DNA from 2 places in the Microbispora bryophytorum genome. Region 1 is predicted to be linked to the other one. Evidence: predicted binding sites of a transcription regulator. Region 1 holds the regulator's gene; the other holds the start of a gene.
What was found. Region 1 encodes HspR, which represses chaperone genes until heat shock. Its sites were predicted from a motif close to ANTTGAGTCNNNNNGACTCAANT; they were not measured.
Positions count from the first base shown of each region.

Region 2: a site for HspR is predicted at 2,339-2,361, ahead of lon (endopeptidase La). Genes of this name have one in related genera too.

Region 1 is NZ_JBICTF010000002.1:318,648-324,928, forward strand. It holds gene grpE (nucleotide exchange factor GrpE) at 1-427, shown strand, start outside; gene dnaJ (molecular chaperone DnaJ) at 541-1,710, shown strand; gene ACGFIB_RS06435 (heat shock protein transcriptional repressor HspR) at 1,715-2,062, shown strand; gene clpB (ATP-dependent chaperone ClpB) at 2,086-4,677, shown strand; gene ACGFIB_RS06445 (hypothetical protein) at 4,775-6,211, shown strand.
Region 2 is NZ_JBICTF010000014.1:189,777-196,057, reverse strand. It holds gene ACGFIB_RS34745 (hypothetical protein) at 1-176, shown strand, start outside; gene ACGFIB_RS34740 (HAD-IA family hydrolase) at 207-785, shown strand; gene ACGFIB_RS34735 (MFS transporter) at 766-2,220, opposite strand; gene lon (endopeptidase La) at 2,375-4,738, shown strand; gene ACGFIB_RS34725 (Fic family protein) at 4,845-5,984, shown strand; gene ACGFIB_RS34720 (acyl-CoA synthetase) at 6,044-6,281, shown strand, end outside.

The sequences.
Region 1 (6,281 bases):
GTTCAGCAACTACCGCAAGCGGGTCGAGCGCGACCGGATCGCCGTCAGGGAACAGGCCGTCGCGAGCGTGCTCACCGAGCTGCTCCCGGTGCTCGACGACATCGGCCGCGCCCGCGACCACGGCGAGCTCACCGGCGGCTTCGCGAAGGTGAGCGAGTCGCTGGAGGCGGCCGTCGGCAAGCTGGGCCTGACCGCGTACGGCGCGAAGGGCGACCCCTTCGACCCGACCGTCCACGAGGCCCTGCTGCACAGCTACTCGGCGGAGGTGACCGAGCCGACGTGCGTCGAGATCCTCCAGCCGGGCTACCGGATCAACGAGCGGATCCTGCGCGCCGCCCGCGTCGCCGTCGCCGAGCCGAGCGAGGAGACGGCGACGGAGGAGACGGCGGCCGGCTCCGGCGAGTCCGGCGGACCGGACCAGAACTGAAAACGCGGAGGTCTCTCCCGATCGGCGAAGATCGGGAGAGACCCGCGAGGGCGCCCGCGACGACAGCCGCGGGCACACTGAATCACTCCCCTTTCGTGCGAAGGAAGCAATAGATGAGCACCAAGGACTACTTGGAAAAGGACTACTACGCCGTCCTTGGTGTGCCCAAGACCGCGAGCGCGGAGGAGATCAAGAAGGCCTACCGCAAGCTCGCCCGCCAGTACCACCCCGACGCCAACCCGGGGAACAAGGAGACCGAGGAGAAGTTCAAGGAGGTCTCCGAGGCGTACGACGTGCTCTCCGACGCCAAGCGGCGCAAGGAGTACGACGAGGCGCGCACGCTCTTCGGGTCGGGGCTCGGCGGCTACGCGGGCGCGGGCGGGACCCGGGCCGGCGGCAACTTCAACTTCGACCTCGGCGACCTGTTCGGCGGCTCGGGGTCGGGTGAGCGGATCGGGGACCTGTTCGGGGGGTTGTTCAACCGGGGCGGAGCGGGCACGCGCACGACCACCGCCCGCCCACGGCGCGGCCAGGACGTCGAGTCGGAGGTGACGCTCGCCTTCGGCGAGGCGGTCGACGGCACCACCGTGTCCCTCCGGCTCACCAGTTCGGCCGCCTGCACCGCCTGCGGCGGCACGGGGGCGAAGGCGGGCACCACCCCACGGGTCTGCCCGACCTGCGAGGGAACCGGGGCGGCCAGCCGCAACCTCGGCAACTTCGCCTTTTCCGAGCCGTGCCGCGACTGCCGCGGCCGGGGCCTGGTGGTCGATGACCCCTGCCCCGTCTGCGAGGGCAGCGGGCGCGGCAAGAGCACCCGTACGATCCAGGCCCGCATCCCCGCCGGGGTCGGCGACGGCCAGCGCATCAGGATCAAGGGCAAGGGCGCGCCCGGTGAGAACGGCGGTCCTGCCGGCGACCTCTACGTCCTGGTCCACGTCAAGCCGCACCCCGTGTTCGGGCGCAGCGGGGAGAACCTGACCGTCACGGTCCCCGTCACCTTCCCCGAGGCCGCGCTCGGCGCCGAGATCAAGGTGCCGACGCTCGGGGGGATGCCGGTGACCCTGCGCATCCCGGAGGGAACGCCCAACGGACGGACGTTCCGGGTGCGCGGCCGAGGGGCCTCCCGCAAAGACGGCACGAAGGGCGACCTGCTGGTCACCGTCCAGGTCACGGTGCCCCAGACCCTCGACGACAAGGCCCGCGCGGCCCTTGAGGAGTTCAGGAACGCCACGGAGGGCCAGGACCTTCGCGAAGAGCTGATCAAGCAGGCCAGAAGCGAGTGAGCCGATGGATGCCAGGTTTTTCGACATCTCCGACGACACCCCCGTCTATGTGATCTCCGTAGCCGCCCAGCTGTCCGGGCTGCACCCGCAGACGCTCCGCCAGTACGACCGGCTCGGGCTCGTCAGCCCCGGCCGTACGGCAGGGCGGGGGCGGCTGTACTCGACAAGGGACATCGTGCTTCTGCGCGAGGTCCAGCGGCTCTCCCAGGAGCACGGCATCAACCTCGCCGGCATCAAGCGCATCCTCGAACTCGAAACCGAGAACATGCGCCTGCACGAGGAGGCCACCCGGCTCAGGGGTGAGCTCGCCATGCTGCGGGCACTGGTCCGCTACGAACTGCCACCTGCCTGATCGGCGAAACGAGGCATTCAGATATGGACTACAAGTTCACTCAGAAGAGCCAGGAGGCTCTGTCCGGGGCCGTCCGGCGCGCCGCGGCCGACGGCAATCCCGAGGTCGCGCCCGCGCATCTGCTGACGACCCTGCTGGCGCAGAACGGCGGCATCGCCGGGTCGCTGCTGCAGGCCGTCGGCGCGGACCCCCGGCAGTTGCGCACCCAGGCCGAGGAGCTGCTCGGCCGGCTGCCGAAGGCGCAGGGCTCCACCGTGAGCGCGCCGTCGAGCTCCCGCCAGTTGCTGACCGTGCTCAACACCGCGGCGCAGCGGGCCAAGCAGCTTGAGGACGAGTACGTCTCGACCGAGCACCTGCTCGTCGGGCTCGCCACCGACGGCGGGCAGGTCGCCGACCTGCTGAAGGCCGCGGGCGCCACCCCTAACGCACTGCTTGAGGCGTTCGAGAAGGTCCGCGGGCACGCCAGGGTGACCAGCGAGACGCCCGAGGACACCTACCAGGCGCTGGAGAAGTACGGCGTCGACCTCACCGAGCAGGCGCGTGCCGGCAAGCTCGACCCGGTGATCGGCCGCGACAGCGAGATCCGCCGGGTCATCCAGGTGCTGTCGCGCCGCACCAAGAACAACCCCGTGCTGATCGGCGAGCCCGGCGTCGGCAAGACCGCCGTGGTCGACGGCCTCGCCCAGCGGATCGTCGCGGGCGACGTGCCCGAGAGCCTGCGCAACAAGCGCCTGGTCGCGCTCGACCTCGGCGCGATGGTCGCGGGCGCGAAGTATCGCGGCGAGTTCGAGGAACGCCTCAAGGCCGTGCTCAACGAGATCAAGGAGAGCAACGGCCAGGTCGTGACGTTCATCGACGAGCTGCACACGATGGTCGGCGCGGGCGCCGCCGAGGGCGCGATGGACGCGGGCAACATGCTCAAGCCCATGCTGGCCCGCGGCGAGCTGCGCATGATCGGCGCCACCACGCTCGACGAGTATCGCGAGCGCATCGAGAAGGACCCGGCCCTGGAGCGGCGGTTCCAGCAGGTCTACGTGGGCGAGCCCACCGTCGAGGACACGATCGCGATCCTGCGCGGGCTCAAGGGCCGATACGAGGCGCACCACCAGGTGCAGATCTCCGACAGCGCCCTGGTCGCCGCCGCGACGCTCTCCGACCGCTACATCACGGCTCGTTTCCTTCCCGACAAGGCGATCGACCTGGTGGACGAGTCGATGTCGCGGCTGCGGATGGAGATCGACTCGCGGCCGGTGGAGATCGACCAGCTCCAGCGCAGCGTGGACCGCCTGAAGATGGAGGAGCTCGCGCTCGCCAAGGAGACCGACGAGGCCAGCCGGCAGCGCCTGGAGAAGCTCCGCGAGGAGCTGGCCAACCGGCAGGAGGACCTCAACGCCCTGGTCAGCCGGTGGGAGCGGGAGAAGGCCGGCCTCAACAAGGTCGGTGAGCTGAAGAAGCGGCTCGACGAGGCGCGCGGCGCGGCCGAGCGGGCCCAGCGCGACGGCGACTTCGAGGCCGCGTCGCGGCTCATGTACGGCGACGTCCCCCGCCTGGAGAAGGAGCTCGCCGAGGCCACCAAGGCCGCCGAGTCGGCGGAGGCCGAGGCCGAGCCGATGGTGAAGGAGGAGGTCGGCCCCGACGACATCGCCGAGGTCATCTCCTCGTGGACCGGCATCCCCGCCGGGCGGCTGCTGGAGGGCGAGACCGCCAAGCTGCTGCGGATGGAGGACGAGCTGGGCGAGCGCCTGATCGGCCAGCGCCAGGCCGTCCAGGCCGTCTCCGACGCCGTACGGCGTGCCCGGGCGGGCATCGCCGACCCCGACCGGCCCACCGGCTCGTTCCTCTTCCTCGGCCCGACCGGCGTCGGCAAGACCGAGCTGGCCAAGGCGCTCGCGGAGTTCCTGTTCGACGACGAGCGGGCCATGACCCGCATCGACATGAGCGAGTACAGCGAGAAGCACAGCGTGGCCCGTCTGGTCGGCGCGCCACCCGGCTACGTCGGCTACGAGGAGGGCGGCCAGCTCACCGAGGCCGTGCGGCGCAGGCCGTACACCGTGGTGCTGCTCGACGAGATCGAGAAGGCCCATCCCGAGGTCTTCGACATCCTGCTGCAGGTGCTCGACGACGGCCGGCTCACCGACGGGCAGGGCCGCACGGTCGACTTCCGCAACACGATCCTGATCCTCACCTCGAACATCGGCTCGCAGTTCCTCGTGGACCCCACGATGGAGAACGAGGCCAAGCGCCAGGCGGTCATGAACGCGGTGCGGGCGTCGTTCAAGCCCGAGTTCCTCAACCGGCTCGACGACATCATCGTGTTCGACGCGCTGGGCACCGAGGAGCTGTCGCAGATCGTGGACCTGCAGGTCGCCCGGCTCGCGCGGCGCCTGTCGGACCGGCGGCTGAAGCTGACCGTCACGCCCGCCGCCCGCGACTGGCTCGCGCTGACCGGCTACGACCCGCTGTACGGCGCCCGCCCGCTGCGCCGCCTGATCCAGTCGGCCATCGGCGACAAGCTCGCCAAGGAGCTGCTGTCGGGGGCCATCAGGGACGGCGACGAGGTAATCGTCGACTTTGACGAGGCAGGTGACACGTTGACGATCCGGCCCGCTCGGTAAGGTCTTCTCCACCATTGGGGCAAGCGCGCCCCGCCCTTTTCCCTCGCTGCTACGTTCGGCGTTCGTCGGACTACCGTACGCGATCAGGGGGACGTGGATGTCCAGGACATCACGAAGTATTCGAGGGCGGTGCGTCGCGCTGGCGGCGGTCACTGCGGGAGTGAGCTGGCTGACCGGGGGCCCGGCGATGGCGAAGGACGGCGCGCTCGCCGACGCCTGCCGGGCCCAGAGCCGCGACGTCACCAGCCACGACGTCACCGGCCGCGACCTGTCGGGAGGAGTGACCACCTTGCCGGCGGCGGGTGTGCTGAGCATCGCCGACGCGGCCGGAGCGGCCGCCGGGCAGGGGCACAACTCGCTTCCCACCGGCCCGGCCGTGCTCACCAGGACCATCCCCGGGCCCACGGCGCTGCCGGCCGTGCCCGGCCCCCGTGCGCTGCCGGGCACGATGCCCGGCGCGGCATCCGGTGCGGCAGCCGGCGCGGCTCCCAGTGTGGCCAAGGCCGCTCCCGCCGCTCCCCGCACCACGACGGCACTGCCCGCACCGGCGGGCGTGAAGACGCTTCCCGCCGACGCCACGACCCTCTCGGCGCCCGCGAAGGCGATCTCCGCCCCGGTGCAGAACGCCGTGGCGGGCGCCACGGCCGTCTCCGAACCGCGCCGCGCGCCCGCCGCGCCCGCGGCGGACGCCAGGACCCTGTTCCCGGCCAGGAGCACCGTGCCCCTCCTCGCCACCGCACCGGCCAAGCCCGGCACCGCGAACGCATGTGCGCCGCAGGCACTGCGGACCGCGCCGGCCGCCCAGGAGCGCAAGCACCCCGAGGCGCAGGGACATCAGAAGAAGAACCACCGGAACCCCAAGCCGCAGGACCAACCGGCGGGCTCGGCGTCGCGAGGCGACTCCGCCCAGGGTTCGGTGCCGCAGAACCCGGGCGCACAGAACCCGGGCGTACAGAACCCGGGCGCGCGTAACCCGGAGGCACGGAATCCGGGAGCGCGTAACCCGGAGGCACGGAACCCCGAGGCGCGGAACCCGGGAGCGCCGAACCAGGGCGCCCAGGGCTCTCTCGCGTCCCAGGGCGAGTCCCACAGCCACAGTTCGCAGAGCGGCGCGTCGGGCCAGGAGCAGAGCACCAAGACCTTCCCGGTGAAGGACCGCCGCCACCGCAAGGCGCACCACCCTCACAAGCAGCCCGGGGCCATGGCGCCTGGCCAGGCCGCCAACCAGAGTGCCGGCCAGGCCGGCCGGCCCCTGACCGGCACGCGCAACGCCTCCCTGCCGGAAGGCGAGCGCAAGAAGGGGGCCAAGGACAAGCGTCAGCGCAACGACGGCGCGAGCGGGCAGGGAACCGCCATGGGCGTGCTGCCCGACGCGGCGGACGGCCGGCACGTGCCGCGGCTGCGCGAGTACCCCAAGGCGGCATCGCACCGGCAGAACGGTGACATCACCGCTCCGGCGGCCCTCACCAAGGCGACGGGCACGCGCGCGGTGACCGATTTCGCCGCCGCGGCCGGCAAGAAGCTCCTGCCGTAACCCCGCCGTACGACGCCCCCGCTCCCCCGGGGTCGGCATCCGGTCTCGTCCGCCGGAATACCGAAGACAG
Region 2 (6,281 bases), on a different contig from region 1:
GGATCAACATCGCCGACAAGGACGACATCGCCGCGATCCCGGCCATGCTGGCGTCGTGCTTCGACGGCGTCGATCGGGACGTCTCCTGCGACATCGACTGGCTCGATTTCCACACCGTGCGCAACTACCTGCGCTGCGGGAGCGCCAACGAGTTCCTCAGGACCTACGTGACCTGAGTTCCGCACACCGGTTATGATCGTACGACCATGAAGACTGTGCTTTTCGACTACGGCAACGTCGTGTCGCTTCCCCAGGCCCCCGAAGACGTCGCGCGCATGGCGGGAGGTGATCGGGGGTTCGAGGACCGCTACTGGCAGGTGCGGCTCGACTTCGACCGGGGCTCGCTCGACCCGGCCGCCTACTGGTCGCACGTGTACGGCAGGCCGATGGCCGGTGCGGATCTGGACGCGGTCGTCGCGCTCGACGTGGCGAGCTGGTCGCGGCCGAACGAGGAGACCGTGGGGATCGTCGACGAGCTGGCCGGGGCCGGGGTGCCCATGGCGCTGCTGTCCAACATGCCGGTCTGCGTCGCCGAGGGCATCGACGGGCTGCCGTTCATGCGGCCGATCGGCCCGCGGTTCTACAGCGGCCGGATGGGGCTGGTGAAGCCGGAGCCGGAGATCTTCCACGAGACCGTGGCCTGGCTCGGGGTCGCCCCCGGAGACCTCGTCTTCGTGGACGACCGGCCGGAGAACGTCGCGGCGGCCGAGCGGGCCGGGCTCGCCGCCGTCCACTTCCGCGACGCGGCCGCCCTGCGTGAGGATCTCAAGGCGCTTCTGGTTTGAGCTTCAGCGGGGGAGCCTCGACCGGGCAGCCGGGGGCGGGCGGTTCGGGCGCGGTCGCGAGGACGTTCGTCCTGATCGTGACGAACGTGACGACCGCCGCGACGGCCATCATGGCCGCGCCGACCAGCATCGCCGTGTGGAACCCCTGGGTGAACGCCGCCGGCGAGTCGTAGGCGTCCCCCGTCAGCCCCACCAACGGCGGGACGGCGGCGACGGCCAGGAGGCCGCCCGTCCTGGCCAAGGCGTTGTTGATCCCGCTCGCGACGCCCGCGTACCGCTCCTCCGCAGTGGACAGCACGGTCGCGGTGAGCGGGGCGACGGCGGCGGACAGGCCGAGCCCGAACACGACCGCCGAGGGCAGCACGTCGGCTAAATAGGACGAGTCCGGACCGATACGGCTCATCAGCAGCAGTCCGGCCGCGCACAGGAAGATCCCCGCCGTCATGGGGAGGCGGGGCCCCACCCGCTTCGCCAGTTCGCCGGCCCGGGGCGACAGCAGCAGCATGAGGATCGTGACCGGGAGCATCGCCGACCCGGCGGCGATGGGAGACAGGCCGGCCGACACCTGGAGCTGGACGACCAGCAGGAAGAACACCAGGCCCATCGCCGCGTACATGACCAGCGTGACGACGTTGACCGCGGTGAACTCGCGCGAGGCGAACACGCCCACGGGAACGAGGGACCGGGGGGAGCGCCGGATCTCCACCACCACGAAGCAGGCGGCCAGGACGAGCCCTGCGGCCAGCGGCAGCAGCCCGTCGCCCGCGAGGATCAGGCCGTACGTCAGGCCGGCCAGCGCGGGGGCGGCGAGGACGGTCCCGAGCACGTCGAAGCGGCCGTGCGGCCCGGCGGCCCGGGTCTCGGGCACGTGCCGGGCGGCGACGCCGACCACGACGGCCGCGAGCGGAAGGTTGAGCAGGAAGACCCACCGCCAGCCGGCCGTCTCGACGAGCCAGCCGCCGAGCAGCGGCCCGAGGGCGGCGGCCACGCCGCCCAGCCCCGACCAGGCGCCGACGGCGCGCGGGCGGTCGTCCGGCGCGTAGCTCGCCTGGATGATCGCCAGCGACCCGGGGATGAGCAGGGCCCCGCCGATTCCCTGGAGCGCGCGGGCGAGCACGAGCACGGACGTGTTCGGCGCGGCCCCGCACAGGGCGGAGGCCAGGGCGAACCAGACCACCCCGGCGACGAAGATCTTCCGCCTGCCGAGCCGGTCGCCCAGCGATCCGCCCAGCAGGATCAGGGCGGCCATGGTGAGCGTGTACGCGTTCACGGTCCACTGGAGGCCGGACATCCCGGCGTGGAGGTCGCGCCCGAGGGTCGGAAGGGCCACATTGACCACGGTGCCGTCGAGCGTGGCCATGCCCGACCCGAGGACCGTGGTGAGCAGCACCCACCGGCCCGGAGCCGAGCGAAGCCGGATGTTTCCGGATGTCATGGACGCCATCATGCGTTACCCGGAGGAGTGATTGCGTCGTCGCGATCTGGTGGATTACATGATTACGATCGCTCACAGCGAACTGACGCAGAACAGGGAACAGGATCGGACTCCTGTTAGTTGAGCCGACATAACTCAACCTAGTGGAGTGCTGATGTCCCAGATCCTTCCCGTCCTCCCGCTCGACGACGAGGTCGTCCTGCCCGGCATGGTCGTGCCCCTCGATCTGTCGGCCTCCGAGGTCCGCGCCGCCATCGACGCCGCCCGCGCCAACGGCGAGAGCACGGTCCTGCTGGTGCCCCGCATAGACGGCCGCTACGGCCCGGTGGGCGTGAGCGCCGTCGTGGAACAGGTCGGCCGCCTGCCGGGCGGGGAGCCCGCGGCCGTGGTCCGCGGCGTCGACCGCATGCGCGTCGGCACCGGCACCACCGGCCCGGGTGCGGCGCTGTGGGTCGAGGCGACCGTGCTGGAGCCGGTCACGGCCGGGCCGAGGGCCGAGGAGCTGGTCAAGGAGTACAAGGCCCTCACCACCACGATCCTGCAGAAGCGGGGCGCGTGGCAGGTGGTCGACGCGGTCAACCAGATCGCGGACCCCGCCGTCCTCGCCGACAGCGCGGGATACGCCCCCTGGCTGCAGACGCCGCAGAAGCTGCTGCTGCTGGAGACCGCCGACCCGGCCGAGCGGCTGGACAAGCTGGTCGGCTGGGCCCGCGACCACCTCGCCGAGCTGGACGTCGCGGAGACCATCCGCAAGGACGTCCAGGAGGGCATGGAGAAGCAGCAGCGCGAGTTCCTGCTCCGCCAGCAGCTCGCGGCCGTGCGCAAGGAGCTCGCCGACCTCAACGGGGACCCCTCCGACGAGGAGGAGGACTACCGCGCCCGCATCGAGGCCGCCGACCTGCCTGGGAAGGTCAGGGAGGCCGCGCTCAAGGAGGTCGACAAGCTGGAGCGGGCCTCCGACCAGTCGCCCGAGAGCGGCTGGATCCGCACCTGGCTCGACACCGTGCTCGACATCCCGTGGAACGTCCACACGACCGACGAGTACGACATCGCCGGGGCCCGCGCCGTGCTCGACACCGACCACACGGGTCTGGACGACGTGAAGGACCGCATCGTGGAATACCTCGCGGTGCGCAAGCGCCGGGCCGACCAGGGCCTCGGCGTGGTCGGCGGCCGCCGCAGCGGCGCCGTCCTCGCGCTGGCCGGCCCTCCCGGAGTCGGCAAGACCTCGCTCGGCGAGTCGGTCGCCCGCGCCATGGGTCGCAGATTCGTCCGCGTCTCCCTCGGCGGCGTCCGCGACGAGGCGGAGATCCGCGGTCACCGGCGCACGTACGTGGGAGCGCTGCCCGGCCGGATCGTGCGCGCCATCCGCGAGGCGGGCTCGATGAACCCGGTCGTGCTGCTCGACGAGATCGACAAGGTCGGCGCCGACTACCGGGGCGACCCGACGGCCGCGCTGCTCGAGGTGCTCGACCCGGCGCAGAACCACACGTTCCGCGACCACTACCTGGAGGTCGAGCTCGACCTGAGCGACGTGCTGTTCCTCGCCACGGCCAACGTGCTGGAGCAGGTGCCCGGCCCGCTGCTCGACCGCATGGAGATCGTCACGCTCGACGGCTACACCGAGGACGAGAAGGTCGCCATCGCCCGCGACCACCTGCTCCCGCGCAACCTGGACAAGGCCGGCCTCACCGCCGACGACGTGACGGTGGAGGAGGGGGCGCTGCGCCGCCTGGCCGGCGAGTACACCCGCGAGGCCGGCGTCCGCTCTCTGGAGCGCTCGGTCGCCCGGGTCCTGCGCAAGGTGACGGCGAAGGTCGCCCTCGGCGAGACGGCTCTCCCGGTGACGGTCACGGCCGACGGCCTGGTCTCCTATCTGGGCCGGCCGCGCCACGTGCCCGAGTCGTCCCTGCCGGAGGCCCGGCAGCGTACGGGGGTGCCGGGCGTCGCGACCGGCCTCGCGGTGACCGGCGCGGGCGGCGACGTCCTCTACGTCGAGGCGTCGCTGGCCGACCCGGAGACCGGGGCGACCGGTGTGACCCTGACCGGTCAGCTGGGCGACGTGATGAAGGAGTCGGCGCAGATCGCGCTGTCCTTCCTGCGGTCGCGCGGCGCCGAGCTGGAGCTGCCGGTCGGGTCGCTCAAGGACAGGTCGGTGCACATCCACGTGCCCGCGGGCGCGGTGCCGAAGGACGGCCCGTCTGCCGGTGTCACGATGACCACCGCCCTGGCCTCGCTGCTGTCGGGCCGCCCGGTCCGCGCCGACGTGGCGATGACCGGCGAGGTGTCCCTCACCGGGCGGGTGCTGCCCATCGGCGGGGTCAAGCAGAAGCTGCTGGCCGCCCACCGGGCGGCCATCACCACCGTGCTCATCCCGGCACGCAACGAGCCCGACCTGGACGACGTCCCGGCCGAGGTGCTGGCCGACCTCACCGTCCACGCGGTGAGCGACGTCCGCGAGGTCCTCGACCTGGCCCTCACCCCGGCGACGGTCGCCCAGCAGCGGGCGGTCGCCTGACCCTTCCGCGCACACGGCCCGCGTCTCCGCATCGGAGACGCGGGCCATATGTGGACGAATCATTCAGTCACTTGACCAGATGATTCGTCCATGCTGTCATGGCCTCATGTTGTACGCCACACCGGCACTGGACGCCGTGGACGAGAAGGTGCTCGCCGAGATCGAGGAGATGCGGCGCGACCTGAAATACCGGCTGGCCGAGGCCCACCGCTGGGACGGCCTGCTGCGGCGGCAACTGCAGGCGCGGGCGATCCAGGGGTCCAACTCCATCGAGGGCTACCACGCCAGCGTCGAGGACATCGAGTCGATCATGTCCGGCGAGGACCCGCTGGAGACGTCGGCGGCCGTGGCACGGGAGATCGCCGGCTACCGGCAGGCGCTCACCTACATCGGCACCCTCTCACGGGCGTGGGCCTTCCACTACGACGCGGGCCTGCTCCACGCGCTCAACTTCATGATGATCGGTCACCACGCGGACAAGACGCCGGGCACGGCGCGCCCCGGCGGGATCTATGTGCGGAACTCCGCGACGGGCGAGGTGGTCTACGAGGGTCCGGACCACGAGCAGGTCCCCGGCCTGCTGGCGGAGCTGGTCGAGTGGCTCAACGAGGGCGACCTCGACGCGCCCAGCTACGTCCGCGCCGCAATGGCGCACCTCAACCTCGTCAAGATCCACCCGTGGCGCGACGGGAACGGCCGCATGTCACGGGCGCTGCAGACGCTCGTGCTCGGACGCGACCGGATCACCACGCCGGAGTTCGCCTCGATCGAGGAGTGGCTGGGCGAGGGCCGCACCACCTACGACTACTACGACGTGCTGGGCGAGGTGGGACGTATCCGGTGGAGCCCGCACCGGGACACCCTCTCGTGGGTGCGGTTCGTGCTGCGCTGCCACCACATGCAGGCGCAGCGGGTGGGGCGCCGGCTCGCCGAGGCGGGCGAGGTGTGGCTGCTGCTGGAGGAGCGGACCGGGGCGCAGGGCCTGCATCCGCGCACGGTCTCGGCGCTCTACCAGGTGTTCGTCTCCAGGCGGCTGCGCCGGGGCATGTACCAGGCCGACGAGGGGCTGAGCCAGGGCCAGGCCGCCCGCGATCTGCGCGAGCTGGCGGCCGCCGGATGGCTCCAGCCGTACGGCGAGACAAAGGGCCGCTTCTACGCGCCGGGGCCGAACATGACGGAGATCAAGGCCGCGTTCGCCGAGCGGGCCAGGCCGCTGCGTGACCCCTACCGGGCGCTGGAGAGCTGACTGGAGGCGTCGGGAGCTCGCGCCTACCGCGCCGAAAGCAAACCGAGTAACGTTCGGTTATGCACCCTGGGGCGATCGCGGCGGTGACACCGGACAAGCCTGCGGTGATCATGGCGGGCTCCGGCCGCGTGATCACCTTTCGCGAACTCGACGAGGAATCCAACCGGCTGGCCCATCTGCTGCGGGCCGCGGGCCTGAAGCCCGGCGACCACATCGCCTTCATGCTGGAGAACCATCCGCTCTTCCTCGTGATCGCGTGGGCCGCGCACCGCTCGGGCCTGTACTACACCGCCATCA